DNA from 4 places in the Arthrobacter sp. 754 genome. Region 4 is predicted to be linked to each of the others. Evidence: riboswitches for the same ligand, from Rfam matches in the RefSeq annotation. Region 4 holds a riboswitch; each other region holds the start of a gene.
What was found. A riboswitch is a leader RNA that binds a small molecule or an ion and turns the genes downstream of it on or off. The one in region 4 is predicted to bind thiamine pyrophosphate.
Positions count from the first base shown of each region.

Region 1 (7,455 bases), on a different contig from region 4:
ATCCGGGCGTGATTCTCGGGCATCTACTGTACGTCCTCTGTCATTAGGCCTGCCGCTGCCGGCCGTGGTATCTCAGCAAATCTATCAAGTGGCCAGATGATCCGGACCGGCCTGCCGATCACCCTCTCCAACGGGACCATGCCCCCGCCCGGTGCACCAAGCAGGCTCCGGGAATCAGCCGACTCTGAGCGGTGGTCGCCCAGGAGCCAAAGCCGGCCGGCCGGCACCACCGCGCTGAAGGTCTGGGTGCTTGGCTCGTCCCCTTTGAACAGGTACGGCTCGTCAAGCGCTTTTCCGTTCACTGTGATCTTGCCGTCGGCGTCGCAGCAGACCACGGTATCCCCCGGAAGGCCGATGACACGCTTGACGTACGTGGTGTCGCTGCCGGCCAGTCCGAGCCATTGGCCCGTTTCGCCAAGGGCATCGAGCACGGGCCCACGGCCGCTGTTGAGGGGCGCGAATGAACCCCTGCCGTCAAAGACCACGATGTCGCCACGGCGGATGGGGTCGGCGTTGAAGTCGGTTCTGGAAACGAGAATACGGTCGCCGCGTTCAAACGCCGGTTCCATGGACCCTGACGGAATGAAGTAGACATCCAGCCAAAGCGAACGCACCAGCCCGCTGACAGCCACGGCCAGCAGAAGTACGAGCAACGCAAAACGCCAGCCCGTTTTTCGGGGCTGGCGTTTTGTCTGGTCCATGATCCATATTCCTGGGGCGCTGTTACGAAAATGGCGCTGGCCTGGTACGGCTGGGGCCTGCTTTGTAGGTCCGGTAAGACCTACTTGGCGGTGTGGAAGTCGCGCTTTTCCTTGATCTTGGCAGCCTTGCCGCGCAGTTCGCGCATGTAGTAAAGCTTGGCGCGGCGCACGTCACCCTTGGAAACGACCTCGATCTTTTCAATGATCGGGGAGTGAACCGGGAACGTACGCTCCACGCCGACGCCGAAGGAGACCTTGCGGACCGTGAAGGTTTCGCGGAGGCCATCGCCGTGGCGGCCCAGGACGAAGCCCTGGAAGACCTGGACACGGGAGTTCTTGCCTTCGATGATGTTCACGTGAACCTTGAGGGTGTCACCCGCGCGGAACTCGGGAACATCGGTGCGCAGCGAGGCTGCATCTACTGAATCGAGAATATGCATAATTGCACTCCTGGTGAACGCCACAGGTCATTCACTTTGGGTCACGGCGGGCAAGCCCGGATGTACCGGAAATTACCGCCGAAAGTTAAGTGGGTCCGGTTCCTTCACTGATTGAAAGTACCGGGTTGTCCAGCTGTTGGTTGCGCTCCCCCTGTAGCAGGTGCGGACCCAGCAGACACAAGGACTAATTTTGCCACAATCGCACGCCTACAGCCAATCGCCGCCTCCGGTAATCGCGCCGGTTCAGGCTGAGGCACGCTTCAGGCAGCGGGGCCGGTTCCCGCGTCCTCGTCGGTCCCGGACCCTCCCCGGGCGCGGAGGTGACCGTCGACGACGTCGTACCCCAGCTCCGCCAGCGCGGTCCGGTCGGCACGAGGCAGCTTCCCGGCGTCGAACTTTTCGAGTAAGTCAGGGCGGCGCTGGGCCGTCCGCCGGTACTGCTCGTGGCGGCGCCACTGGGCAATCTTGCCGTGGTTGCCGCTCAGCAGCACCGCGGGCACCTCCCGCTCACGCCAGCTTGAGGGTTTGGTGTAGACCGGGTATTCCAGCAGACCGTCTGAATGGGATTCCTCCACCAGCGATTCCGGGTTCCCCACCACTCCGGGCAGCAGCCGGCCGATGGCTTCCACCATGGCCAGGACAGCCACTTCGCCGCCGTTCAGCACATAGTCGCCAAGGCTCATGGGCCGCACCGTGAAGTGCTCTTCCGCCCATTCAATGACACGCTCGTCGATGCCCTCGTAGCGTCCGCAGGCGAAAACGAGCTGGTCCTCTTCGGCCAGTTCATGTGCCAGCGCCTGGGTGAACCGCTCGCCCGCGGGCGACGGCACGATCAGCACCGGCTTTGCTGCCTTGCCCGCGCTGGCTTCAGCCACGGCTTCCAGCGCCTGGGCCCAGGGCTCTGCCTTCATCACCATGCCGGCCCCGCCGCCGTAGGGCGTGTCATCGACAGTGCGGTGTTTGTCGGTGGTGAAGTGGCGGAGGTCATGGACGTGCAGGTCCAGCAGCCCGTCCTGGCGGGCCTTGCCGATGAGGGACAGCTCCAGGGGCGCCAGGTATTCGGGGAAAATACTGACGACGTCGATTCTCATCTACGCGTTCTCCTCCGGTTCGCCTGTACCGGCGTCCTCGGAGTTGATGTCAAACAGTCCGTCCGGGGGTGTCAGCAGGATAAATCCGCCGGCCACGTCGACTTCCGGAACGATCTGTTCCACGAACGGGACGAGGATTTCCTTGCCGTCCGCGCCTTCGATCACCAGCAGATCCTGGACGGGCATGGTGTGCAGGGCCGCGACCTTGCCGACAACCTGTGACCCGACCCGCGCCTCGAGTCCCACAAGCTCGTGCTCGTACCAGCCCTCGTCGTCGTCCTCATCCAGCTCTTCAGTCTCGATGAACAGCTTGGCTCCGCGCAGCGTCTCCGCCTGGTTGCGGTTTTCAATGCCGGCGAATCCAAGCAGGAGGATGTCTTTGTTCCAGCGTGCACTCTCAACAGTCAGCGGTCCGGCCGACGCGGGTTCCACCACGAACTCCGTGCCGGGAACAAACCGGTCTTCCGGGGCGTCCGTCAGCACCTGGACCGTCACTTCCCCACGGATTCCATGCGGTTTGCCGATTCGTGCGACCTGAAGCTGCATCTGTTCCCCTGTCCGGTTGTGGGTTACCCACGGTGTTTGTAGTGAAAGCACTCCGGCCCCTCCACCGTTACTGGTGGAAGGGCCGGAGCAAAAAACTGATATTGCCGGGCGCTTAGCGGCGGCGGTCGGTGTCGACGACGTCGACCCTTACCGGCTCGCCGTCTGCCAGTGCCGCCACAACGGTGCGCAGTGCCCGTGCGGTGCGGCCCTGGCGGCCGATCACCCGTCCCAGGTCATCCTGATGAACACGGACCTCGAGGGTGTCCCCGCGGCGGTTGTTCTTCGAGCTGACCTTGACATCTTCCGGCGAATCAACGATTCCCCGAACCAGGTGTTCGAGCGCCTCTGCCAGCAATCTACTCAGCCTCGGTGGTCTCTGCCTCGGCCGGGGCCTCGGCTGCGTCAGACTGCTTTGCCTTCTTGGTGATGGCTTCCGGGATGATCACGGAACCCTTTTCCGGGGTAACGAAGGCAGCCTTGGGAGCCTTCGTCTTCAGGGTGCCTTCCTGGCCCGGGAGGCCCTTGAACTTCTGCCAGTCACCGGTGATCTTGAGGATCGCGGCAACCTGCTCGGACGGCTGTGCGCCAACGCCGAGCCAGTACTGGGCACGGTCCGTGTCGACCTCGATGTATGAGGGCTCTTCGGTGGGGTGGTACTTGCCGATTTCTTCGATGGCACGGCCGTCACGCTTGGAGCGTGCGTCCATGACGACGATGCGGTAGTACGGTGCGCGCATTTTGCCAAAGCGCTTAAGGCGAATCTTTACGGCCACTTTTGTGGTCACTCCTGTTTCAGAAAGGGGGTGAACCGACGTTCTGCACCCGTGGGGCGGGCCATACTTGAGGGTTCGAAGGACAGGATCCGGACGCGGAGAGAGGGGCCACGCAGATCGAGTACCTGTTTATTGTGCCAGATCAGCGTCAGGATTTCGACTTGACACGTGCTGACCAGGCATACGCCGGCCATCTAGGAGGACCAGACATACACCCCGCTGCGCTCCGCATCATCGATGGAGGCGGCAAGCTCAGCGAGCTGCTGTACATATTTGCGGGCATCCGCCGCGCCAAAGGGCATGTCGTCCTGGGCCGCCCACTCTTCTGCGACGTCTTCAAGGACATTGCCTTCGCCCTCGGTTTCGTAGGTGAGCAGGTCCGCGAGCGCCCGCACCATGGCCGGCGGTACGCCGAGGAGGGAGTCACTGGAAACATCAACCATGGCAAGTTCATAGCCTTCACCGCCGGCGTGGACCGCCGCTCCGGCGAGGTCGCCCAGCTGCTCTATCTCGAAGTCACTGACCCCTGGAATGCGCACGGCCGGACCTTCCGGCGAGCCTCCGGCATCAAGGACCCCGGCGCGCTTCAGCGCGGCGTCGTGGGTAGCTACAAAGATTTCTGTGAAGCCCATGGGAACAGCCCTCATTCCGTCGACGGTGCGGCACTGTCGGGCAGCTTTAAGTGCCGCCCGGGCCGTTCGGAATCAGCCTAGTACATGGCGGGCCGCACCCCTGGCCTGCGCGGAGTTCAGCGGACGGCGACCCGGATGCTGTTACGCCACGGGTCCTCGAAGCGCAGTTCGGCTCCTGTGTTGCGCGAGGCCACCCCGGCTGCTTTCAACCGTTCGGCGAGCGCCCCGACGTCGTCACCCGAAGGGACTTCGATGAGCACCTCGCCCAGGCCCAGGGTGTCCTTGCGCGGCCCCGCGCCGCGGCTGTTCCAGACGTTCATGGCCATGTGGTGGTGGTACCTGCCGGCTGAGACAAACAGCGCCTGCCCGTGCCAGCCCGCGGTCTTTTCGAAGCCCAGGGTGTCCACGTAGAACTTCTGGGCGGAGTGGACATCGCCCACCTGGAGGTGGATGTGGCCGACGCCGGCACCGGCCCCGTGCCGGCCTTCCAGGGATTCCTCGGTCAGGTGCTGCTCAAGATAGCGCTGCGGCGGCAGCGCAAGGCTGTCCATGACCACGTCGGTGCCTTCCCAGGACCAGTTTTCCCGGGGCCGGTCCCAGTAGAGTTCGATGCCGTTGCCCTCAGGGTCATTGAAGTAGAAAGCCTCACTGACGAGGTGATCGGCGCTGCCGGTGAAGGACCGGGGTTCGTACTGGGCGGTGGTTGCCACGGTGGCGGCCAGCGCGGCGCGGGTCTCGAAGAGAAGCGCGGTGTGGAAAAGCCCCGCTTCTCCCCTGCCGGGAAGATTCAATGAGGGGGCTGCTGCGAGGTGGACCAGGGGTCGCTGCAGCCGGCCCAGGTAGACACCGCCGTCCTGCTCCGCAACGACCTCCAGGCCAAGGGCGCGCTGGTAGTAGTCCGTCATCAGCTTCATGTCGCCCACCTTGAGCATCACGGTGCCCATGGTGAGATCGGCAGGAAGGAGATCCTGGCTGGTTGCTTCTGCAGTCATTGAAAACTCCCGTATCCCGTGGTCTTCGGGTTCGAAGGCCGCTATGAACCTAATTTACTTGAAGCTTCAATTTAATTCAAGTGCTTCTGCTTTTCTGATTATCCCCATCGGCTCAGCCCGGGAAGGTCATGCTGTGGTAGCTTCGTCTACGACCACACGGGGGCCCACGCATGGGCTGAGATCAGGCTGACGCTGCCTGCGACCGTTGAACCTGTCCGGGTAATGCCGGCGAAGGAAGTGAGTATCCCTTGAGCACCACCGAAACACAGCACAGCCCTGTCCACGGGACAATCAAAAACACCGAGTCACTGAAGTCCCATTCCCTGGCGTACCTTGAGGATCCGGACAACGGCATCCGGGTCCCCGTCACCGAGATCGCCCTGGAACCCTCCCCCAACGGCGAAGCCAACACGCCATTGCAGGTCTACCGGACGGCGGGTCCCGGCAGCGATCCCGTCGTCGGCCTGGAACCGTTCCGCTCCTCCTGGATCGAATCGCGAGGTGACACCGAGGCGTATTCAGGCCGCGGGCGGAACCTGTTCGACGACGGCCGCTCGGCCGTCCGCCGGGGGGCGGCTTCATCGGAGTGGAAAGGAGCGCGGCCGGTGCCCCGCCGCGCCGTCGAAGGCAGGACGGTGACCCAGATGCACTACGCCAGAGCGGGCATCATCACTCCGGAGATGAGGTTTGTTGCGCTGCGGGAGAACTGCGACGTTGAGCTGGTCCGCAGCGAGGTGGCTGCCGGGCGTGCCATCATCCCCGCCAATATCAACCACCCGGAATCAGAGCCGATGATCATTGGCAAGGCTTTCCTGGTGAAGATCAACGCGAACATCGGAAACTCCGCGGTGACCAGTTCCATCGCCGAGGAAGTCGACAAACTCCAGTGGGCCACGCAGTGGGGCGCGGACACCGTCATGGACCTCTCCACCGGCGATGACATCCACACCACCCGCGAATGGCTCCTCCGCAATGCACCTGTGCCGATCGGCACCGTGCCCATCTACCAGGCCCTCGAGAAGGTCAACGGCGAGGCCAACGCCCTGACCTGGGAAATTTTCCGCGACACCGTCATCGAGCAGTGCGAACAGGGCGTGGACTACATGACCGTCCATGCCGGCGTGCTGCTCCGCTACGTTCCGCTGACGGCCAACCGCGTCACGGGCATCGTGTCCCGGGGCGGCTCCATCATGGCCGGCTGGTGCCTGGCGCACCACCAGGAAAACTTCCTGTATACCCATTTCGACGAACTCTGCGAAATCTTCGCGAAGTACGATGTGGCGTTCTCACTGGGGGACGGCCTGCGGCCGGGAGCGACGGCGGACGCCAACGACGCCGCCCAGTTCGCCGAACTGGATACGCTGGCTGAACTTACCCAGCGTGCCTGGGAGTTCGATGTCCAGGTCATGGTGGAGGGTCCCGGACACGTGCCTTTCCATTTGGTGCGCGAGAACGTGGAGCGGCAGCAGGAACTGTGCAAGGGCGCCCCGTTCTACACCCTCGGTCCCCTGGTCACCGATGTGGCTCCCGGCTATGACCACATCACCTCCGCCATCGGCGCCACCGAAATCGCCCGCTACGGCACTGCGATGCTCTGTTATGTCACACCGAAGGAACATCTGGGACTGCCCAACAAGGACGACGTCAAAACCGGAGTGATCACCTACAAGATTGCCGCCCATGCCGCGGATCTTGCCAAGGGCCACCCCGGCGCCCACGAGCGGGACGATGCCCTGTCCAAAGCGCGGTTCGAGTTCCGGTGGCGCGACCAGTTCGCGCTGTCCCTGGACCCGGTGACCGCAGAGGCGTTCCATGACGAAACCCTGCCTGCCGAGGCCGCGAAAACAGCCCACTTCTGCTCCATGTGCGGACCGAAGTTCTGTTCGATGAAGATCAGCCAGGACATCAGGGACGAATACGGTTCAGCCGATTCCCAGGCAGCAATCGCCGAGGCATACAGCGGCATGCGGGCCAAGAGCGCGGAGTTCATGGCGTCCGGCGGCAGGGTTTATCTGCCTGAACTGCAGGTACCGGCAACCGACGCTGAGGCGGCCTTAGGAAGCCTGAACTGACGCTGACCTGCTGGCCTCGGCGATAAAGGACCGGATGGCGCGGTCGCCTTCCGCCGAGTCCTGGGGCCGGTGCCCGCCCGCAGCGATGCGGTGCAGGGCGCCGGTCTCGCGCAGGTACCCGGCAATTTCCTCATAGAGCGGTTCCCACCCCCCGGTAACCACCATGGTGGGGACCCCGGGAACGATGTGAAGCGGCGCTTCCCAGGGC
Region 1 covers NZ_JBEPSC010000001.1:240,251-247,705, forward strand. The annotation lists gene lepB (signal peptidase I) at 1-23, opposite strand, end outside; gene lepB (signal peptidase I) at 24-701, opposite strand; gene rplS (50S ribosomal protein L19) at 782-1,141, opposite strand; gene trmD (tRNA (guanosine(37)-N1)-methyltransferase TrmD) at 1,402-2,232, opposite strand; gene rimM (ribosome maturation factor RimM) at 2,233-2,778, opposite strand; gene ABIA70_RS01215 (RNA-binding protein) at 2,891-3,133, opposite strand; gene rpsP (30S ribosomal protein S16) at 3,135-3,551, opposite strand; gene ABIA70_RS01225 (hypothetical protein) at 3,746-4,183, opposite strand; gene ABIA70_RS01230 (VOC family protein) at 4,300-5,175, opposite strand; TPP riboswitch at 5,322-5,429, shown strand; gene thiC (phosphomethylpyrimidine synthase ThiC) at 5,424-7,247, shown strand; gene ABIA70_RS01240 (alpha/beta hydrolase) at 7,230-7,455, opposite strand, start outside.
Region 1: linked by a shared signal. The riboswitch ahead of thiC (phosphomethylpyrimidine synthase ThiC) and the one ahead of ABIA70_RS20005 (ECF transporter S component) in region 4 are both predicted to bind thiamine pyrophosphate.

Region 2 (7,455 bases), on a different contig from region 4:
GCAGCTCGGCGCCGGCCATCATGGTGGGCTCCCAGTCGAAGACGACGCCGTCGTCCTCGCCGATAACCACGGTGTCGCCCGGCTTGGCACCCTGCTTGAAAAGTTCATTTTCCACGCCGAGTTTGGCGAGGCGGTCCGCCAGGTAGCCGATGGCTTCTTCATTGGTGAAGTCGGTCTGCTTGACCCAGCGCACGGGCTTGTCCCCGAGAACGCGGAACAGCGGCTCCAGGTTCTTTTCCTCGCGGCGGATCTTGAACCCGGCCTCGTTGACGGCACGCGGGCGCAGCACGGGAGGCTGGACCTTCGGCGGAGCGGCGGCAAGGGTGTCCCTGGCAGCCTGGACGATTTCCGCCATGGCAAAGCCAAGCTGGCGCAGGCCCTCGTGGCTGGTTGCTGAGATTTCGAAGACCCGGTAGCCACGGGATTCCAGTTCCGGGCGAACGAACTCGGCCATGTCCTTGCCGTCCGGGAGGTCAACCTTGTTCAGGGCCACGAGGCGAGGGCGGTGGTTCAGCGGGACAACCTCGCCGTCGGTGCCGGCGTAACTCATGTCCACGGCGTACTTTTCCAGTTCCGCCTCGATGATGGCCAGATCGGAGAGCGGATCGCGGTCCGCTTCCAGGGTGCCACAGTCCAGCACGTGAACCAGGGCCGCGCAGCGTTCCACGTGGCGCAGGAAGTGGTGGCCAAGGCCCTTGCCCTCGCTGGCGCCTTCGATCAGGCCCGGGACGTCAGCGATGGTGAAACGGACATCGCCGGCCTGGACAACGCCGAGGTTGGGAATGAGTGTGGTGAAGGGGTAGTCGGCAATCTTGGGCCGCGCGGCTGACATGGCCGCGATCAGGCTGGATTTGCCGGCAGAGGGGAAGCCCACCAGGGCGATGTCCGCAATGGACTTCAGTTCCAGCACGATGTCGCTGGACTCGCCCTCGATGCCGAGGAGCGCGAAGCCCGGGGCCCGGCGCTTCTGGGAGGACAGCGACGCGTTGCCCAGGCCGCCCTGGCCACCGGCCGCGGCAACGTACTCGGCACCCTCGCCGACGAGGTCGGCCAGGACGGTTCCGTCCTTGGACTTGACCACGGTGCCGTCCGGGACAGGAAGGATCAGTGTTTCGCCGCTTTTACCGCCGCGCCAGTCGCCCATGCCCGGGCCGCCGTTGGTGGCATGGCGGTGCGGGGCGTGGTGGTAGTCCAGCAGCGTGGTGGTCTGGTGATCGACGCGCAGGATGACGTCGCCGCCGTCGCCGCCGTTGCCGCCGTCGGGTCCGCCGAGAGGCTTGAACTTCTCCCGGTGGACGGAGACACAGCCGTGGCCGCCGGTACCGCCGGATACGTGCAGTACTACCCGGTCTACAAAGCTCGCCACGTGGATCTCCTCAGTGCTGTTTCCTGGACGCCCGCAGGCACCAAGACGATTGTAATGCGGTTAAAAGAACAGTGGAGCGGACCAACAGGTCCGCTCCACCGCTTCAGAACTATTAGTTACTCTGCAGCTGCAGCAGCAACGATGTTGACTACGCGGCGACCGCGGCGGGTGCCGAACTCGACAGCTCCCGGGGTCAGTGCGAACAGGGTGTCGTCGCCGCCACGGCCTACGCCGGCGCCCGGGTGGAAGTGGGTGCCGCGCTGGCGGACGATGATCTCGCCTGCGGAAACTACCTGGCCGCCGAAGCGCTTGACGCCAAGGTACTGGGCGTTTGAGTCACGACCGTTGCGAGTGGAGCTCGCGCCTTTTTTATGTGCCATTTGAAATGCCTGCCTCTAAATTCTGGGGAATCTGCTGAAAACCTGAACAGTAACGAAGGTTACTTGATACCAGTGATCTTGACCTTGGTCAGTTCCTGACGGTGACCCTGGCGCTTCTTGTAACCGGTCTTGTTCTTGAACTTCTGGATGACGATCTTCGGACCGCGAAGGTCATTGAGGATCTCAGCCGTGACAGTTACCTTGGCCAGGTCCGCAGCTGCGGCGGTGACCTTCTCACCGTCCACCAGGAGCAGGACGGGCAGCTCAATGGTGCTGCCAGCTCCACCGGCGACGCGGTTGAGGGTAACGAAGTCTCCAACGGAGACCTTCTCTTGCCGGCCGCCTGCGCGGACAATCGCGTACACCACTTGGGAACTCACTTCTCTCGACGTTTATTACTAGATTTGCGTGCGGAACCTGGTTCCATAATTGGCTGGGCTCTCGCTGTGCCTCAACGCCGTGGGGTCGTAACCCAAGTGTTGGCGTAAGCACCGAAGATCTAGAATACGCTAATTTTGCCTTCGGCCGCAAATGAGGCTGGTTACGGGCGGTTGTCTGTGATAGGACCCACAAACGGATACAACACTGACAACCAGGAACCGTGCCCGACTATCGTACCGGCTGGAGCAGCAGTTTGTGCTCAGGCGTGCAGGCGCGGCGCGTCGAAGAACTCCACTTCGAACCGGCAGGACTGGCTGAACGCGGCAATCATGGCTGCCCGCTCGTCCTCTGAGCCGTTCCGCCCGGCTTCGTCAGCCAGGGCGATGGCCTCACGGGTGGCCCGGGCGAAGTCCTCGTCGGCGTAGGTCCGCAGCCAGTCGGCGTAGGGGTGCTCCGCCGATGCGCCGGCGGCGACAAACTCCTCGTGCAGGGTCCTGCCCACCTCGGCGTACAGCCAGAAGCATGGGAGTACGGCCGCCACCAGCGCTCCGTAACTTCCGGACACGGACGCGGCCAGGAGGTGGTCCACATACGACTTTGTGACCGGTCCCAGGCCCGGCACCACTGTGCGCGACTTGAGCCAGCTCCTGTGCAGCTCGGATTCGACCTCCAGGCACTGCTGCGCTGAGCGTGCCCAGAACAGCTGGGCGCCTTCGGTGGGCGCCAGCGCGCTGGCCCGGGCCAGGACCCGCGAGTAGCCGTTGAGGTAGATGGCGTCCTGGGCGAGGTAATACGCGAACTGTTCCTCGGACAGGGCGCCGGTGGCGAGGTCGCGGATGAACTCGAGTTTGTAGATGGCCTCCAGATCCGGCGCGGCTGCCCGCCGGAGCAGCTGCGCGAATTCACCCTCGGCCGGGGCCTGCCGCGTGTGATGGAAGTGGTGGATCGGACCGTTTCCGCCACCCACCTCCAGCTGGCCGGAGGCCTGCAGCGCTCCGGCCAGCCACGGCTTCACCTGGCGCAGCGCGGCTTCCCAGTCCCCCAGGCGGGCCTGCGCAGCCGCCATCGCCGACGACAGCGAACAGCCCGTGCCGTGGCTGTTCGGCGTGGGTACCCGCTCCCCCGCCAGCTCCACTACTTCCTGCGAAAGCAGTCCTGAGGTGTTGACCAGGGCATCGGGGCAGTCACCGCCGTCGAGGTGGCCGCCCTTAACCAGGATGGTGGCGCCGGTCGCTGACGAAAGCCGGCGTCCCTGCTGCAGCGCCGCTTCCCAGCTCTGCGCCTGCGGCTCACCGAGAAGGAGGGCAAGTTCCACCAGGTTGGGGGTGATCAGGTCCGCCAGAGGCAAGAGCTCCCGCAGGGCGCCTTCCGCGGACTCCTTCAGGAGCCGGTCCCCGCTGGTTGCCACCATCACCGGATCAAGAACAACGACGGCGGGACGGACTTTTTCAAGCCAGCCGCGGACCACGGCAATCACTTCAGCGTCGCCAAGCATGCCGATCTTAACGGCATCGATGGTGATGTCGTCACTGATGGCCTCCAACTGCTGGGCGAGGAAGGATGCCGGCGGAACATGCACGGCCCGGACGCCCCTCGTGTTCTGGGCAGTCAGGGCGGTGATGGCCGCCATGCCGTAGCCACCGAGGGCGGCGATGCTTTTCAGGTCCGCCTGTATTCCGGCGCCACCTGACGGGTCGGAGCCCGCAATGGAGAGAACACGCGGAATCCCGTGCCGCACGGGGGCGGTTGCGTGTTGGCCTGGTGCGGCCTGGGGAAGGACAGATGTGGAAGCCAAGGAGACATCCCTTCGCCGGTGCTAACCGGACAGGTTCAACGGGTCTGGATCTCAGCCGGCACTCTGCGCGGCACCCCGTGTCAGTGGTCCAGCCTAGCGTTTTGCGCAGGCTCGGGCCTTCCGTGACGTGCCGGGACGGCGGCACGCACGCGGCTGGCGCCAACGGTGGTTCAACGCACGATGCCCGGCCGCCCTGTGGATTACAGGACTGGCCGGGCATCCCGGTGTACTCGTTCGTCAGAGCCTTGGTGGGTCAGGACTATGTTTGTCAGACCCTTGTTGGTCGGAGCTCCGCTGGTCAGAGCTCCGAGGCCGGAACCCCTACCCCGAGGATGATGGGAGCCTCGGCTGCGGGTTTGGCAACCGCAGGAGCCGGGGTGTGCTCCGGCGCCTTGGCAGCATGGGAGTGCCCGGCGGAAGCCGCCGGAACTGCTTCATGGTGTTCCACCGAAGTGGCGTTCGCAGCGCCCTGGGCACGGCTGGCGCTCCGGTTCCGCCGCGGGCGGCGGGTGCGGGACTGGTCTGCTGTGTGGTCCGAGTAGTCCTTCTCCTCCGCGGCAGGCTTCTGGCGTGCCGGGCGGTCCGCCTGGGGGCGTTCAGCCTGGGCGCGCTCAGCACCCTGGCCTTGTGCCGGCGTGGCTGCTGAAGCAGCCTCAGCCGGCTCAGCAGCCGGCGTGGCCTCAGCGGGAACCGGCGCACCCAGGTTGGCGAACGCCTCAGCGAGGCGGTCCAGGGTCAGGGCAGGCGAGTGCGGGTGGTCCGCGTGATGCTCAACGAACGGCAGCACGACCTGCTCGCCGCCGAACGTCAGCACAGCAGCCGGGCGGCCGGTGGAGTCAGTCTCGGAGCGCTCTGCCGGGGCCGGAGGCACAGCCGGCGCCGGGGCCGCCTGCGCCGGGGCCTGGGCCTGGGCCGCCGGAGGAGCAGCATGGCCCGCGGCGCCTGCCGCCTGAGCCATCTCTTCCTCATGCAGGTGCGCAGCGTGGGCAGCAGCGGCAATGTTCGCCAGTGCAGCCCTCGTGGCCTCGGCCTTGGCGTGGCGCTCGGCATCGCTGGGGTCGGGGTGGACGGTGTGGATCTGCACCGGGGCTGCCGGCGCCACCTCCAGGGGCTGGCCGCCACGGCCACGGCGGCGCTTGCGGTCGTTGCGTCCGCCAGGCTGGTTGTCTCCGCGCGGGCTGTCCATGCGCTGATCAGGACGCTGGTCGGTGCGCGGCGCGTCCATCCGGTGGCTGTCTGCACGCTGCACGTGATGCTCGGCAGCGACTGCATTGGCCCGGCGGTGTTCCACAGGATCGTCGTGGGTGACGATGCCGCGGCCGGCGCACGTTTCGCACTGCTCCCCGAAGACCTCGAGGAGCCCGGTGCCCATCCGCTTGCGCGTCATCTGGACAAGGCCCAGCGATGTCACTTCGGCGACCTGGTGCTTGGTGCGGTCACGGCCCAGGCATTCCACCATGCGGCGCAGCACAAGGTCGCGGTTGGACTCGAGCACCATGTCGATGAAGTCGATGACAATAATGCCGCCGATGTCACGGAGCCGGAGCTGCCGGACAACTTCTTCGGCTGCTTCGAGGTTGTTCTTGGTGACGGTTTCCTCAAGGTTGCCGCCGCTGCCGGTGAACTTCCCGGTGTTGACGTCCACCACGGTCATGGCTTCGGTACGGTCGATCACCAGGGAGCCGCCGGAGGGCAGGAAGACCTTGCGTTCGAGCGCCTTGTGGATCTGCTCGTCGATCCGCCAGGCAGCGAAGATGTCCTGGTCGCTGGTCCACTTTTCGAGGCGTCCCACCAGGTCCGGCGCAACGTACGTGACGTACGCCTCGATGGTGTCCCAGGCCTCCTCACCGGAAACAATCAGCTTGGAGAAGTCCTCGTTGAAGACGTCGCGGACCACCTTGATGGTGAGGTCAGGTTCGCCGTACAGCAGTTCCGGGGCGAGGATCTTCGTGGACGTGGACTGGCTTTCGATGCCTTCCCACTGCGCCCGCAGCCGGTTGATGTCATGCGTGAGTTCCTCTTCCGAGGCGCCCTCGGCAGCGGTGCGGACAATCACGCCGGCGTGCTCGGGGAGGCGGTCCTTGAGGATGCGCTTGAGGCGGTTGCGTTCGACGTCGGGCAGTTTGCGGGAGATGCCGGTCATCGAGCCGCCGGGCACGTACACGAGGTAGCGGCCGGGGAGGGAGATCTGGCTGGTCAGGCGTGCGCCCTTGTGGCCAACGGGATCCTTGGTGACCTGGACCAGCACGGTGTCGCCAGATTTCAGGGCGTTCTCGATCCGGCGCTGCTTGCCTTCGAGGTTGACGGCTTCCCAGTTCACCTCGCCGGCGTACAGGACCGCGTTTCGGCCGCGCCCGATGTCAACGAATGCCGCTTCCATGGAAGGCAGCACATTCTGCACCTTGCCGAGGTAGACGTTGCCGATCAGGGAATCCTGCTGGGTCTTGGAGACAAAGTGCTCGGCCAGGACGCCGTCTTCCAGGACGGCGATCTGGATTCTGTCATCGCGCTGGCGGACGATCATCTGCCGGTCAACGGATTCACGGCGGGCCAGGAACTCGGCCTCGGTGATAACGGTCCGACGGCGGCCGGTATCGCGGGATTCACGCCTGCGCTGCTTCTTCGCTTCGAGCCTGGTGGAGCCCTTGACGGATGTCACGCGGTTATTGACCGGCGCTTCGGTGGCGGCGCGCGGTGCGCGGACGCGAGTGACCGTGTTGGGCGGATCATCGCCTTCCCCTCCGGTCAGCTCGAGGTCCTGGTCGCCACGGCGACGGCGGCGGCGACGGCGGGACGTCACTCCTTCGTCGGCCTGGCCTGCTGACTCCTCGTCGTCTTCAGCGGCCGCATCCTGGCCGCCGTCGGCAGCATCAGCATCGCTTTCAGTGTCATCGGCGCGGCTGCGTCCGCGGCGGCCACGGCTGCGGCGCCGGCGGCGGCCGTTGGCGTCGTCGGCTTCGCCGTCCTCGGCGTCGTCCTCTTCGGGTCCCGCCGCAGCGGCAACGGCTGCGGGGGCGGGGCGGACCACTGTGCTCAGGTCAGGTGCCTGGAAAAGCACCGACGTCGCCGAGCCGGGCTCAAGGAACAGGGAACCGAACGGGCTGGCGGTCCCCGCGGGGACCGGCTCTGCTGCCGGAGCGGCGGTTTGCTGGTCTGCGGCTTCCTCCTGGGCCTGCTCCTGGGCGGCCGGAGCTTCCGGAACCGCCGGGGCTGCCGGGGCTTCCGCGGCTGACGCAACCCCGGCTGCTTCGGTCGCCGTCACAGCTGCTGTTTCGGGGGCCACGGCAGTCTCAGCGGCCACGGCAGTTTCCGGGGCAGAGGTCTTCCGGGTGGCAACGCGGCGGCGGCGGACAGGCTTGGTGTCCGCAGCGGCTTCCCCGTCCGGCACCTCAGCAGCGGCCTCGACGGCTGGCTCGGCTACGGGCTCCCCGGCAGCAGGCGTCTCCATGGCTTCGGCTGCGAAGGCGGGCAGCGGCTCTGCCTGCTCAACGGCCTTGCGCGCACGTGTCCGGCGGACGGGGGCTTTGGTTACC
Region 2 covers NZ_JBEPSC010000001.1:146,392-153,846, forward strand. The annotation lists gene obgE (GTPase ObgE) at 1-1,366, opposite strand, end outside; gene rpmA (50S ribosomal protein L27) at 1,483-1,746, opposite strand; gene rplU (50S ribosomal protein L21) at 1,806-2,114, opposite strand; gene thiD (bifunctional hydroxymethylpyrimidine kinase/phosphomethylpyrimidine kinase) at 2,387-3,865, opposite strand; TPP riboswitch at 3,913-4,010, opposite strand; gene ABIA70_RS00750 (Rne/Rng family ribonuclease) at 4,221-7,455, opposite strand, start outside.
Region 2: linked by a shared signal. The riboswitch ahead of thiD (bifunctional hydroxymethylpyrimidine kinase/phosphomethylpyrimidine kinase) and the one ahead of ABIA70_RS20005 (ECF transporter S component) in region 4 are both predicted to bind thiamine pyrophosphate.

Region 3 (7,455 bases), on a different contig from region 4:
GCGTCCGCCGTGTCGATGCCGATCTCCACCGTGCGGAACAGCCCCGGCTGCGCCTCTGCCCCTATTTCGGCGGCCACGGAGCCCGCCGCCTTCGCGGCAGCGGCGTCCCGCTCGGTGACCTGGCCCCCGGCGTCATGCGAGGTGTAGCGGATAAACACCCGGTTGTACCGCCAGTCCAGGTCGGGGTGGTGGTTCTGCTCTTCCGCGAAACGTCCGACGGCGGCTATCAGCTCAAGTGCGGCGGCCGACGTCGGCGCCTTGTAGACGGTGACCAGACCGCCGAGCCGGTACCGCCAATCGGGCAGTGCAGCCAGGACCGCGTCGAGCCGGTCCCGGGTGAGTATGTCTTCCATGCCGGCCATAGCGGACTCCTTGGCTCGTTACTCCACAGCCCGGCCCGACGGCCGGCACCAGGTGCCGGCCTAGAGGAACTCCGCGCGGCCTTCCATGGCCGATGACGCCAGGGCGTGCTCGCGGCGCGGTATCCTGCCGGCCGCTTTCGCCAGCCTACCGGCGATGACTGCGTGTTTGAAGGCCTCGCCCATCAGTGCCGGGTTCTGGGCGCGGGTCACCGCTGTGGCCAGCAGCACGGCGTCGCAGCCCAGCTCCATGGCGAGCGCCGCGTCAGAGGCCGTACCGATGCCGGCGTCAAGGACCACGGGCACGGAGGCCCGCGAGACGATCAGCTCGATGTTGTGTGGGTTGAGGATGCCCAGGCCTGTGCCGATGGGAGCGCCCAATGGCATCACGGCGGTGGCCCCCAGGTTTTCCAGGCGCAAGGCAAGGACGGGGTCATCGTTGGTGTAGGCGAACACCTTGAAGCCGCGGTTCACGAGCTGTTCAGTGGCATCCACCAGCTCCACGGCGTCCGGCAGCAGCGTCTGTTCGTCGGCGATAACCTCGAGCTTGACCCAGTCGGTCTCCAGCGCTTCACGTGCCAGTTCGGCCGTCATGACCGCGTCGCGGGCGGTGAAACAGCCCGCGGTGTTGGGCAGGATCCGGATCCCGTGGTCCACCAGGAGCTGGAAGAGAGACCCGGACTCGGCAGGCGAATACCGGCGCATGGCCACGGTGGTCAGCTCGGTTCCGGACGCCAGAAGGGCTGCGCCCAACCCGTCCAGGCTGGGGGCGCCGCCGGTGCCCATGATGAGGCGCGAGCCGAGCCCGACGCCGTCGATGGTCAGGCAGTCGCTGCGCCCTGCGTTGTCCACCGTTGTTCGGGACGCAGCGGTGGTGTTGGTTTCTGTCATGGTGTCAGCCTCCCTGGACTGCGGTGACCAGTTCGACGTCGTCGCCCTCGGCGAGAGCCGTCACGTACCACTGGCTGCGGGGTACTACTTCGGAGTTGCGGGCGACGGCGACGCCCAGTTTCTGCCCGTCGGTCGCCTGGCCACTGGCAGCGAGTGGCCGGCCGGTGACCTGGCTGACCAGGGTGGTGATTGAGGCGTCGTCGGCTACGGCATGCCGCGAACCGTTGAGGGTGATGTTCATGCTGATTCCTTCTGGTGGTCGATGACACCCGGTAGATCCTGGCCGGGGGCCTTCGGGCGTGAAAACCTTGACGGATTCATGGCCGCCCAGCGCCGGTCCCCCCGGCCCTCCATCAGGGCCCGGCAAATAGCCGCCGCCGCTGGGGCAAGCAGCACACCGTGGCGGAAGAACCCGGTGGCGATGATCAGCCCGGGAACATCAGGGACGCGGCCGAGGAGCGGTGCGTTGTCCGGGGTGGCGGGACGCGCCCTGGCCGTGCATTCCAGGAGTTCCAGCTCCGAGACCGCAGGCACCAGGACCTGGGCGTCCCGCAGCAGTTGGTAGACGCCACCGGCTGAGACTGCCGTGTCCGACTTCACGGGGTCCTCTGCAGCGGACACCGCATCTTCCCGCTGGGTCGCCCCGATCACCACTGAGCCGTCCTGCCGCGGAACGATGTACACAGGCACGCCGCGGACCAGCCCGCGGACGGTGGATGTGACCAGCGGGCGGAGGTGCCGGGGAACAGCCAGCCTGAGGATGTCCCCGTAAACGGGCCGGAGGGGAAGGTGCAGTCCCTCCGGCAAGCCGCCCAGGGAGGGCGCCTGCAACCCGTTGGCCACAATGGTCTCGCGCGCCTGAACTGTTCGGCCCTGCGCAAGGCCCACGCCCGTGACGCGGCCGTTCTCCCAGAGGAGGGACCGGGCCCGGTCGTCGACGGCGAATCCGCCGCGTGCACCCCCAACCGCGGTTCCGGCACCGGGCTCGTGGACGGCCAGGAGCCCCCTCAGGGATGCCACCAGCTTCCGGGGATCCACCTGGTGGTCGGCGGCGATTTCCAGGGCGCAGGAAATGGCGGGGCTGAGGAGGCCTTCCTTGGCCCTGGCCTCGCGGACGGTGAGCGGTTCAACTTCCAGTCCGCTGGCCTGCTGCACGGTGCGCAGGTCCATCAGTGCCCGGCGGTCCGCCGCGTCCGCGCCTACGGCAAGGGTCGGCGTCGTCAGATAGCCGGGATCCGCTGCTCCCGCGCGGGCAAGGTCGGCTGCAAAAGCCGGCCACAGGAGGGAGGATTCGAGCATCAGCTCGAGGAGGTCTTCCTCCTGGTAGTGGAGCTCGCTGACAGGGGCGAGCATACCGGCAGCTGCCCAGCTGGCGCCCTGCCCCGGGGCGTCATCGATCAGGGCCACGGAGCGGCCCGAGCGCCGTGCTTCCCACGCAATGCAGTGGCCGATGACTCCGCCGCCGATCACCGCCACGTCAGCTTGAAGCGTCTTCCCAGCGTGAAGCATGAGGACGTTCCTTCCCTACGCCGGTACTAGCCGGATCAGGTCAAGCGGTCGGCTCTGACGCCCTCTCAGCCCCGCAGCTTTATGACGGCTGCAGCGGGCTCCCGCAGTACCCGACCAGTGTAGGGGAATTAGGCTGGCATCCATGAACGTGACTTCCGCACCCCCTTCCGGTCCCGCCGCCTCCGGTTCCACACCTGATTCCGCCGGCGGCCTCCCCGGCAGCGCCAGGCTGTACCTTTGCACCGATGCCCGCCGGGACCGCGGGGACTTTGGCGAGTTCGTGGAAGCGGCGTTTGCCGGCGGGGTGGACATCATCCAGCTCCGCGACAAGGGGATCGAGGCTGCCGAGGAACTGGAGCTGCTGGCGGTGCTTCGGGCGGCGGCCGAGCGCCACGGGCGGCTGTGGGCGGTCAATGACCGCGCGGACATCGCGCTGCTGTCCGGAGCGCCGGTCTTCCACATCGGACAGCAGGACCTGCCGGTGGCATCCGCCCGCTCGCTGCTTGGCGCGAACGGAGTGATCGGGCTGTCGACGCACACCCCGGAACAGGTGGAAGGGGCCATACGGCTGTCCTCCGCCCTGAGCACGCCCGACGGCGGCCTGGACTATTTCTGTGTGGGCCCCGTCTGGGCCACACCCACCAAACCCGGCAGGGCCGCCGTCGGACTGGAACTGGTGCAGTATGCAGCGGAGGCTGTGAAGGCGGCCGGCGGCGACCAGGCCACCGTTCCCTGGTTCGCGATCGGTGGGATCGACCTCGGCAACGTCGAGAAGGTAGTGGCGGCGGGGGCAGGCAGGATTGTGGTGGTGCGCGCCATCACCGAGGCCGATGACCCGGCGGCTGCGGCCGCCGCGCTCCTGGCTGCTCTGGACGCGGGTGCCGCCTGACCCGGCTGCCTGACGCCGCGCCGCCCAATGGCGTGCCGCCAGGCAATCCCCCGCGCGGCGGGTCACCGCGTGCACGATCTGCGAAAATCGGGCTAATCTGACTTTTGTGTCACATCATCGTTTGGCTCCGTATGTCCGCGAACACACCAACGCCCTTGAGGCGGCCCTGAGTGCCCTTCGGACTGAGCTGGAACTGCCGGGGCCCTACCCGGAAGAGGCGGTCCGGGACGCCGAGGCCGCCGTCGCTTCCCACGAGCTGCCAGAAGCCGACCTGACGCACGTCGGGTTCCTCACCATCGATCCGGCCTCGTCCACCGACCTTGACCAGGCGCTTTTCATCGAACGCAACGGTGCCGGGTACCGCGTCCTGTATGCCATCGCCGACGTCCCGTCCTTCGTCCGCCCCGGCGGCGGCCTGGACGCCGAAACCCGCCGGCGAGGCCAGACGTTCTACGCTCCCGACGGCCGCATCCCCCTGCACCCCGAAGTCATCAGCGAAGGGGCCGGAAGCCTCCTGGCCGGCCAGCTCTGCTCGGCCTTTGTCTGGGACTTTGAACTGGACGACGCCGCACACGTCTCTTCAGTGACCGTCAGCCGGGCCCGGATGTCCAGCCGGGCCAAGCTTTCCTACAAGGGTGTCCAGGCCGAGCTGGACGCGGGATCAAACAACACGGTGCTGCAGCTCCTGAAGGAAGTGGGCCTCAAGCGCGTGGAGCTGGAGCGCCAGCGCGGCGGGGCAAGCCTGAACATGCCGGAGCAGGAAATCGTCCAGCTGCCCGACGGCGGCTACCGCATTGCCGCGGCACCGCAGCTTCCGGTGGAGGACTGGAATGCGCAGATTTCCCTGATGACAGGGATGGCTGCCGCCAAGCTGATGCTTGACGGAAAGGTGGGCATCCTGCGCACCATGCCCGCCCCGGACGAGAGGTCGCTGCGGCACTTCCGGATCCAGACCGAGGCCCTGGGCAAACCGTGGGACGGGAAAATCAGCTACGGCGAATACCTCCGCAGCCTCGATCCGACCGATCCCCGGCAGCTTGCCGTGCTCCACTCCGCCGGCATGTTGTTCCGTGGCGCCAGCTACACGGCGTTTGACGGAGCTGTCCCCGACGACGCCATCCAGTCGGCCATCGGCGCCGCTTATGCCCACACCACTGCCCCGCTGCGCAGACTGATCGACCGCTTTGTCCTGGTGATCTGCGAGGCCCTGAGCAACGGGCGGCCGGTACCGGACTGGGCCCGGGAGGCCCTGCCGTCCCTGCCGGAGATCATGGCGGGATCTGATCAGCTTGCAGCACGGATGGAGCGCATGGCGCTGGACACCGTGGAGGCTGCCCTCCTGGTCAATCACATCGGGCAGGACTTTGATGCAATTGTGATTTCCGGTTCCAAACCGCAGAAAGACAACGGGAACGGAAAAAACGGAAACGGCAAGAACGGAAACGGGAAGAACGGGAACGGCCCTTCCGGGGTCATCCAGATTGCCGAACCCGCCGTGACGGCCCGGTGCGCGGGAGATCTGGAATCCGGCACCAAGGTCCGGGTGCGCCTGATCTCCTCGGACATCGCCACCCGGGAGATCCATTTCGAACTGCTGGCCTGAAACTCCCGCATCCTGTTTGAACGGACCAAAGCCGGTTTTCGGGGTCTGTGCGGCTAGACTGAAGAAGTAGAAATGGATGCCCGGTCGTTGATTTCCTTGATTTTGAATTCAACAAGCCCGCCCCTACGCGATCTTGAGATCCACCCGCTGGTCCCCAGTGCCAGCATTTAGATAGCCCGCGATCGGCTTCCACTGGATTTGCTTGCGCGCTTCGAGCGTGCTCCGGAACGGTCATCTGGCCGGCCCGTTGAGCAGGCAGCGCCAATGCCCAAATGAATAAGGAAACTCCCCTGTGAGTGAATTGCATACCCACCAACTGCTGACTGACGACTCCGGCATCGAGACCCTCGAACCGGAAGAAACCATTATCTCGGACGAGAAGCCCCATGAGATCGAGGAGAAATCCTTCGCGGACTACAACGTCCGCGCCGATATCGTGGAGTCCCTCGCCGACGCCGGGATCACGCACCCCTTCCCCATCCAGGCCATGACCCTGCCGGTGGCCCTGTCGGGTCACGACATCATCGGCCAGGCCAAGACGGGTACCGGCAAGACCCTCGGCTTCGGCATACCTGCACTGCAGCGCGTGGTGGGACCGGACGACGCCGGCTTCGACAAGCTCGCCGTCCCGGGCGCCCCGCAGGCCCTGGTCATCGTTCCGACCCGTGAGCTGGCCGTCCAGGTGGCCAACGATCTCCAGACTGCATCCCGCAAGCGCAACGCCCGTATCACCACCATCTACGGCGGCCGCGCCTACGAGCCCCAGGTGGAAGCCCTGCAGAAGGGCGTCGAGATCGTGGTGGGAACCCCCGGCCGCCTGATCGACCTTTACAAGCAGAAGCACCTGAGCCTGAAGAACGTCAAGATCGTCATCCTAGACGAGGCCGACGAGATGCTTGACCTCGGCTTCCTGCCCGACGTCGAAACACTCATCGCCGGTACGCCCGCGGTCCGCCAGACCCTGCTGTTCTCCGCCACCATGCCCGGCCCCGTCATCGCCATGGCGCGCCGCTACATGACGCAGCCCACCCACATCCGCGCCGCCGACCCCGATGACGAGGGCCTGACCAAGCGCGACATCCGCCAGCTCATCTACCGTGCCCACAGCATGGACAAGATCGAAGTTGTTGCCCGCATCCTGCAGGCACGCGGCCGTGGCCGCACCATCATCTTTACCAAAACCAAGCGCACCGCAGCCAAGGTAGCGGAGGAACTCGTGGACCGCGGCTTCGCAGCCGCAGCCATCCACGGCGACCTCGGCCAGGGCGCCCGCGAGCAGGCCCTCCGGGCGTTCCGCAACAACAAGGTTGACGTTCTCGTCGCCACAGACGTAGCGGCCCGCGGCATCGACGTCGACGACGTGACGCACGTGATCAACTACCAGTGCGTCGAGGACGAAAAGATCTACCTGCACCGGGTTGGCCGCACCGGCCGCGCGGGCAACAAGGGCACCGCCGTGACCTTCGTCGACTGGGACGACATGCCCCGCTGGGGCCTGATCAACAAGGCACTGGGCCTGAGTGTCCCTGAGCCGGTGGAGACGTACTCCTCTTCACCCCACCTCTTTGAAGAGCTGGACATCCCGGAGGGAACCAAGGGGCGTCTCCCCCGCAACAAGCGCACCCTGGCCGGCGTCGATGCAGAGGTCCTGGAGGATCTGGGCGAAACCGGGAAGAAGAACACGCGCAGCAGCGGCGGACGCGAAAGCGGCCGGGACAGTGGACGGGACAGCAACTCCCGCGCCGGCGGCGCACGTGACGGCGGCCGCGAGGGTGCCCGTGACACCAGCCGCGACCGCGTCCGGAGCTCCCGCGGCACCGGCGATTCAGCCGGCCGCTCCGGTGAGCGCCGCCGTCGTCCGTCCGAAGCCGCAGCCGCAGGAACTGGCCCGGCTGTCGAAAGCCCGGCAACGGCACCGTCCGACGCCGAGCAGCCCTCACGTACCCGCAGGAGCCGGACACGGACCCGCCGCCGCAACGGCGAAGTGGTGGCCGGCGCCGACAACGGCTCGCTGCCCGGCAGCACCGAGGCCTAAAAACCTCAATGACTGACACCGTCTGGGCGCCGGACGGCAGCAACCTGGTGGTTCACGCAGACAACGCGGAGTTCCTCCCCACGCTGCCGGACGGCGCCTTCACACTGATATACGTTGACCCGCCGTTCAACACCGGCAGGGTCCAGAAGCGCCAGGAAACCCGGATGGT
Region 3 covers NZ_JBEPSC010000001.1:591,472-598,926, forward strand. The annotation lists gene ABIA70_RS02780 (4a-hydroxytetrahydrobiopterin dehydratase) at 1-362, opposite strand, end outside; gene ABIA70_RS02785 (thiazole synthase) at 423-1,250, opposite strand; gene thiS (sulfur carrier protein ThiS) at 1,255-1,491, opposite strand; gene thiO (glycine oxidase ThiO) at 1,488-2,759, opposite strand; TPP riboswitch at 2,755-2,874, opposite strand; gene thiE (thiamine phosphate synthase) at 2,902-3,648, shown strand; gene ABIA70_RS02805 (RNB domain-containing ribonuclease) at 3,755-5,251, shown strand; gene ABIA70_RS02810 (DEAD/DEAH box helicase) at 5,544-7,286, shown strand; gene ABIA70_RS02815 (DNA-methyltransferase) at 7,295-7,455, shown strand, end outside.
Region 3: linked by a shared signal. The riboswitch ahead of thiO (glycine oxidase ThiO) and the one ahead of ABIA70_RS20005 (ECF transporter S component) in region 4 are both predicted to bind thiamine pyrophosphate.

Region 4 (7,455 bases):
GTGGTGGCGGATACCCAGTCAATGGAGAGGGCCAGCACCAGGGTAACCAGGAAGACCGCCGCAAATTTTGCCAGCGGGTTTGCCCGGGTGAGGATGGCGTGGTTTCCGCCCAGCGTCAGTGCCGCCCTCACGGGGCACCGGCTTCCAGTCGCGCCTCGCCCAGCGAGGCCGGGCCAAGGTGCAGTTCCGTGCCGCCCAGGACCGCACTGAACTCCTGGTCGTGGGTCACCGACACCACGGCGGTTCCGGCATCGAGCAGTTCAGACAGGAACGACGCGAGTTCTGCCCAGGTGTTGGCGTCCTGGCCGAACGTGGGCTCGTCAAGGACCAGCACCCGGGGGTGGGCCGCAAGGACCGTGGCCACGGAGAGGCGCCGCTTTTCGCCGCCGGAGAGCGTGTACGGATTGGCGTCCACAAGGTGGGTCAGGCGAAGCCTTTCGAGCAGGTCATCCACCCGTTCCTCCCCGTGGCCCAGATGGCGCGGACCGAACATCAGCTCGTCCAGCACCCGGCCGGTGACGAACTGGTGCTCGGGCTCCTGGAAGACTGTTCCGATGCGCGAGATCAGCTGGTTGGCTTTCCATTTGAAGGGGTCAATCCCTGCCCCGGCGCTCAGGTCGACAGTGGCGGACACCGTGCCGCGCACCGGCGTGAGCAGTCCGGCGAGCGTCAGGGCGAAAGTGGACTTTCCGGCGCCGTTGGGGCCTGTCACCGTCAGTGCCTGGCCTGCCCGGACCTGAGCGGTCACGCCCTCCTGCACGGGCACCGGCGGGATGGTCCTGAACCCGCGGCGCCGCGGCCGCTCGCGGGAGACAGCCAGGTTTTCGGCGGCCAGCAGAAGGTCCCCGGAACCGGCGGTCGCGCGGGACCGGGTGGCCGGGAGGTACCCCGGCACCCAGACACCGGCCCCGATCAGCATCTCCCGCGCCTCGGCGAGGACCTGGTCCGGCGGGCCGTCCAGCAGGACAGCCGAACCGTTGGCCGAGCCGGGCTGCAGCACCACAATCCGGTCCACCAGGTCTTTCCAGACGGACACCCGGTGTTCCACCACCACCAGCGTCGCACCGGTTTTGTCCAGGCACCGGCCTACCGCGTCCCGGACTTCGAGCACGCCGGCAGGGTCAAGGTTGGCCGTCGGTTCGTCAAGCAGGATCAGCCCGGGCCGCATGGCAAGGATCCCCGCCAGGGCCAGCCGCTGCTTCTGTCCCCCGGAGAGGGCCGACGTCGGGTGGTCCAGTTCGAGCCCCGTGGAACCTTGCGCGCCGGTGGAACCCGGCGTTCCGGCGGCTCCTGGCGGGCGGGCGGCACTGCGCAGTCCGACGTCGTCGAGCGCTTCATGGACCCGCCGCCAGATCTCGTCCCGCGGGACGGCCAGGTTTTCGGCGCCGAAGGCGACGTCGTCACCCAGCCGGGAAAGCACAACCTGCGTTTCCGGATCCTGCTGCATCAGCCCGGAACGTCCGCGCCGGGCGCGGGGAGCGACGCCGTCGATCAGCAGCGAACCGGTCTCGTCGGCGTCGTCCGCCTCATCCCCCAGCACCCCGGCGAGGGCGTGAAGCAGCGTGGATTTGCCCGCGCCGGAAGGGCCCAGCAGGAGCACCCGCTCGCCTGGACCGATCTCCAGGTCGAGCCCCTGGACGGCGGGGGCGGAGCGGCCGGCGTGCCGCCAGCCCCAGCCGCGCGCGGACACCGCGGCCGGGCGGACCTCCGCGGCGCCGGCGTCGGAAGCGGTCATCAGTTGAAGGCAGGCTCCGAAGCTGCCTTCCGGGACGCGAAGGAGCTCAGCACACCGGTCCGGGCCAGGCCGCGGGTTGCGATCCAGGACAGGGCGCCGGCAATCACTGCGCCCGAAATGGTGCAGAACACGATGTAGGCGAGCTTGTCACCGGGTTCGTAGGCGATGTTCCAGCCCCAGGGGAGGAAGGAGTCGTTCAGGCCGCAGAACAGCCCTGCACCTGCGCCGGCCAGCAGGGCGGCGAGGAGGTTGTACTTCTGGTGCAGGAACGAGCCGAACCGGAACTTGCCGTACACGAGCAGGAAGAACACCAGCTCGGCGCCCAGGCCCTGAAGGACTCCGGAGATCAGCACCGTGGCGCCGTACTGGGAGCCCATGATGAGCTCGCCGGTTGCGGCGACGGTTTCGCAGAAGAGTGCTGCGCCGGGTTTGCGGATGATGAGCATGCCCAGCACCGCGGGGATCATCCAGCCGCCGGCCAGCAGGCCGGTCAGCGGGGGGTACACGGCGTTCATCGGCGCGGAAACGATGCCGGCGCCCTGTGACCACGCCCAGAAAATCACGCCGCCGGCGATCGCGATAAGCGCGGCCACCACAATGTCTACGACGCGCCAGGTATTGGTTGTCTTGTTGAATGCTGCAGTTGTCATTTGGTCCTCCTGAGGAACAGGAGGGGAAAGTGCACCGGCACGCGGCGTCGCCGCCCTGGCCGGACACTTCGAGAACTCGACTCCCTTGCGCCGGTACTAACCGGATCAGGTTCGAGGGTCTGCGGCTGTCCGCACTCTCAGCGCCCACCTACGGTTCCCTGGCAATGCCAGTGATGCCCGACGGCGGCGCTCCCCTGTCGTAAATAAATCTGCCCTGTTGGGCGTGGTCCAGTTTACACCGCCGGCGCGGTAGATTGTGGGCCATGACCACCGGCCATTCTTCTGTGACAGCCTTTGATCCCGACTCCGGAGAGGACCAGCCCCGCGCCGCCCTCGAGGCGCTGATAGCGCGGATCGACGGCGAGATCAGCGAGCTGCAGTTTCCGCGTTTCACCAAGGATGATGCGCTGAACCTGGGGCTGCTGCTGGTGGAACTCGGCAAGAGCCGCAAGCTGCCCATCGCGATCGACATCAGCAGGGCGGACCAGGTCCTGTTCCATGTTGCCTTGGACGGCGCCACGCCGGATAACGAGCACTGGGTGCGGGCCAAGCAGCGCACCGCTGCGCGGTACGAGATTCCCTCGCTGCTGGTGGGGTTGCATGCCCGGCTCCGGGGCGGGCGGATCGAGGACCAGGGCTGGTTCGACGAATCCGTGTATGCAGCTCACGGCGGCTGCTTCCCTGTCTATGTCACCGGCGCCGGCGCTGTTGCCACTGTCACGGTTTCGGGCCTGCCCCAGCAGGAGGACCACGACCTTGTGGTGGAAGCGCTGCGGGAGATCCTGGCGTCCATGCGGTTAGGCTAAAGGCAGTCCGTTTTCCGCCCGCAAGGAGTCACACGAATGAACCTTTTCATCAAACTGCTTGGCACCGGAGTCAGCCTCGGCGCCGGATTCCTCGGCACCAAAGTGGTCAACGCCGTCTGGGAAAAGTCCACCGGCCGCAAGCCGCCCACCGGCAAGCACGAGGACACCCCCACCACCCTGCGCTCAGCCCTGACCTTCGCGCTCATCTCCGCCTCGGTCAGCACCATCATCCAGGTGCTCGCCAACCGCGGCACCCAGCGCGCCATCACCCGCTTCGCCAAGTCCCAGGACATCGTCTAGCCAGGCTGCCCGGCGCGCCGGCCGGCAGGCCGGGCAGTCCGGCGTTGGCCGCAAGGCCGGACGCCGGTAATCAGTCCGGACGGCCGGCGTCGGACGCTTCGTCCCGGGCGGTTTGTGCCGCCTTCTGAACCACGGCTTCCAGCTCATCGGAGCTGAGCAGCTCACGGTGCAGGTGCTTGGTGCGGTACCCGGCGCGGCCAACCATGTGCGCGGACACCGGCACCGTGAGGAGCTGGAAGATCCACGCCACCAGCAGCACCGGCCACACCCACAAGGTGCGCATCTGCAGGCCGATGGACGCCAGCAGCAGGAAAAGGCCCAGGACCTGCGGCTTCGTGGCCGCGTGCATGCGGCTCAGCAGGTCCGGGAAGCGGAGCAGGCCGACGGCGGCGGCAAGGGACATCAGGGCGCCCACCACCATGAACACGGCAGATACGGTGTCGATGATGGTGTCCACGACGCTGGCTTCAGGATTCATTGGGCTGCTCCCGCCGGCCGGCAACGAAGCGCGCCACTGTGGCCGAGCCGACGAACCCGACGATGGACAGCGCAACCAGCAGCATCAGGTTGTTCAGGTGCCTGTTGACCGCCATGTCGATGCACAAAGCCGCGCCCAGGATGGCAAGCAGGACGTCCGAGGCCAGCACGCGGTCCAGCAGCGAGGGCCCGCGGGCAATCCGGATGATGGCTCCCGCGGCCGCCAGCGAAAGAATGACTGCCGTGACAGCCAGGACGGTCTGCATCATGCTGCGGCCTCCTGCCGGATCGTTTCGAGTTCTTCCGGGGTGCCCATGATCCGGATCAGGCCTGCCTCGATGGCCCGCACTTCCTGGCGCAGTTTCTCCACACCTTCAGGGGTGCTGATGTTCAGCGCATGGAGGTACAGGGTGGAGGTGGAACGGTCCACTTCCACCACCAGGGAACCGGGGATCAAAGAAATGACATGCCCGGTGGCAGTGACCATGAGGTCCTGGTGGCTGCGGAGCTGGACGGCGACGACGGCGCTGATCACCTTCGGCCCGCGGACCACGGCCAGGTACATGACGTCGATGCTGGCGGCCACCACCTTTCCCATGAACAGTACGGCGAACGGGACGGCGTGGAGGATATTGAACCGGCCGCTCAGTTCCACCGGGGGCAGATAGAACATCCGTGCCACCAGCACGGCCAATAACGTGCCGAAGAGCAGGTTGCCGGCGCTGAAGTCCTGCCACAGCGCGCCCCAGACGATGACGAGCCACACGAGCAGGGGAAGTTCCTGCCGCAGGGAAATCCGGCGGCGGGTCATTTTCCGCCTCCCGACTTCAGGGCCAGCGGCGGTACAGGAGCGTCCTCGCCCATTACCGCTTGGATATAGGAGGTCCGGTCAAGCATTTCCTGGGCGGCCTGATCGGCGACACCGAAGAGCGGGCCGGCGAAGACGGTGAGTGCAACGCCGAGCAGCACCAGGCCGACGGTGGGGCCAACCATGGTCCGGGGCAGCAGCGTGACGTTGGTGCGGCCGGCCCTGCTGCCGGTGTCCGAATCTTCGGGCGCGGCCAGCAGCACGGGGTCCGGGTACTCGGCGTCGGAGGGCTTGCGCCAGAACGCGCGGTTCCAGACCCGGGCCACGGCCAGGAGCGTCAGGAGGCTGGTCACCACCCCGCCGATCACCAGGGCGTAGGCCAGCGGGGTGCCCAGTTCGATTCCGGCCTGGATCAGGCCCACCTTGCCCAGGAATCCGGAGAACGGCGGGATGCCGGCGAGGTTCATGGCCGGCACAAAGAACAGGATGGCCAGCACGGGCGACAACTTGGCCAGGCCCGCCAGCCGGTCCACGGAGGAACTGCCGCCCCGGCGTTCGATGAGCCCCGTGACCAGGAACAGGCTGGTCTGGATGGTGATGTGGTGGGCCACGTAGAATACAGCGGCGCCCAGCCCGGCCACGGATGACATCGCCAGGCCGAAGACCATGTAGCCGATGTGGCTGACCAGGGTGAAGGACAGGAGCCGCTTGATGTCGCTTTGTGCCAGGGCACCAAGGATCCCCACCACCATGGTCAATAACGCAGCGACCATCAGGGGCGTGTTCAGGCTGTCACCGGGGAAAAGCAGGGTTTCTGTGCGGACCATCGCGTAGACGCCGACCTTGGTCAGCAGGCCCGCGAACACAGCCGTTACCGGTGCAGGTGCGGTGGGATAGGAGTCAGGCAGCCAGAAGGACAGCGGGAACACAGCGGCCTTGATGCCGAAGGCCACCAGCAGCATGACGTGCAGCAAGGTCCGGGTTCCCTCGTCCAGATCGGCGAGCTTGATGGCGAGATCGGCCATGTTCACTGTTCCGGTGGCGCCGTAGACCATGGCGATGGAGATCAGGAACAGCACCGAGGAAACCACGGACACCACCACGTAGGTGACGCCGGCGCGGATGCGGGGGCCCGTCCCGCCCAGGGTCATCAGGACATAGCTTGCCGTCAGCAGGATCTCGAAGCCGACGTAGAGGTTGAACAGGTCCCCTGACAGGAACGCATTTGAGACGCCGGCCACCAGGATCAGGAAGGTTGGGTGGAAGATCGACACCGGCGCGTCCTGGTCGCCGTCAGCCATACCCTGGCCAGTTGCGTACACCAGCACCGCAAGGCTCACCGCCGAGGACACCACCAGCATGAGGGAGGAGAACTGGTCCACCACCATCACGATGCCCCAGGGCGGCAGCCAGCCACCGAGGTTCACAGCGGACGTTCCGCCGTCCCACACGGAAGCCAGCAGCACGCATTCGAGCAGCAGCGTCAGTGACAGCACCCCGATGCTCACGGCGCGCTGGGCCCGGGAATGGCGGATCAGCAGGAAGGCCAGGGCCGCGCCGAGGATGGGAAGGACGACGGCGAGCGGGGCAAAGCTTGCGGTGTTCACTTCACACCTCCTTCGGGGCCAGTGTTGAGGTTGCGTGACCCGGGCTGCTCTTCCGCGGCGGCATCGGCAGCAGGAATTTCCCGCGAACCGGCCGTTATGGTCGCGACCGTTCCGGGGCCGTCCCCCACCGAGGCATGGTTGGACAGTGAGCTTCCGTCGCCGCCAAGCATCGTCAGGGGAAACTCGGAGGTCTCGGCCGGGATCTCGGCATCGTCCTCGGCATCGAAACTGGGTGTCTCAGCAACGCGGAGGTCCTCGAGGTCGTATTCGATTTCGTCCTGGCGCGCCAGCACCCAGGTGCGGTAGATGATGCCGAGCATGAACGCCGTCACGGCGAAGGAGATCACGATTGAGGTGAGGATCAGCGCCTGCGGAAGAGGGTCCGCGTACTCCTGCGCAGCCGTGTCCTTGTTGAAGAACGGAGCGAGCCCGGCATAACCGCCGGTGGCCAGGATCAGGAGGTTTGTGGCGTTGGCCAGGAGCATCAGCCCCAGCAGCACGCGGGTGAGGCTTCGTTCCATGATCAGGTAGATTCCGCAGGCATACAGCGCGCCCATGACAATCAGCAGGGTCAGGTTGACACTCATCCTTGGCCCTTCGCGGTGGTTTCGACGGCGGCGCCCACTGAATCCGGCTCGCTGGAGGGCGTCTCCTCATCGGCGTGTACACCGTGGTCTTCGGCGTCGTCTTCAAAGTGCTCGTCAATCTTGCCGCCCAGGGAGCGCAGGACGTCCAGCACCAGGCCGATGACCACGGTGTACACGCCGATGTCAAAGATGGTGGACGTGACGAACTTGATGTCGCCGAAGACAGGCAGCCACAGCTCAATGATGGCGCTCTGGAATACCTGGCCGCCCAGCAGGAGCGGCACCACGCCGGACGCCGCCGCCGTCGCGAGTCCTATTCCCAGCAGGGTCCCGGCTCCCACAGGGGTGGCCTCCCGGAGTTCGAAGCGGCCGCCTGCCAGATAGCGGATGGCCAGCGCAAGGCCTGCCGTGAGGCCGCCGGCGAACCCGCCGCCCGGCAGGTTATGGCCGGCCAGGAGGAGGTAGAGGGAGAAGACGATCAGCGT
Region 4 covers NZ_JBEPSC010000008.1:59,532-66,986, reverse strand. The annotation lists gene ABIA70_RS20015 (energy-coupling factor transporter transmembrane component T family protein) at 1-131, opposite strand, end outside; gene ABIA70_RS20010 (ABC transporter ATP-binding protein) at 128-1,735, opposite strand; gene ABIA70_RS20005 (ECF transporter S component) at 1,735-2,385, opposite strand; TPP riboswitch at 2,450-2,591, opposite strand; gene ABIA70_RS20000 (heme-degrading domain-containing protein) at 2,649-3,191, shown strand; gene ABIA70_RS19995 (DUF4235 domain-containing protein) at 3,228-3,491, shown strand; gene mnhG (monovalent cation/H(+) antiporter subunit G) at 3,562-3,969, opposite strand; gene ABIA70_RS19985 (MrpF/PhaF family protein) at 3,959-4,237, opposite strand; gene ABIA70_RS19980 (Na+/H+ antiporter subunit E) at 4,234-4,779, opposite strand; gene ABIA70_RS19975 (Na+/H+ antiporter subunit D) at 4,776-6,383, opposite strand; gene ABIA70_RS19970 (Na(+)/H(+) antiporter subunit C) at 6,380-6,970, opposite strand; gene ABIA70_RS19965 (Na+/H+ antiporter subunit A) at 6,967-7,455, opposite strand, start outside.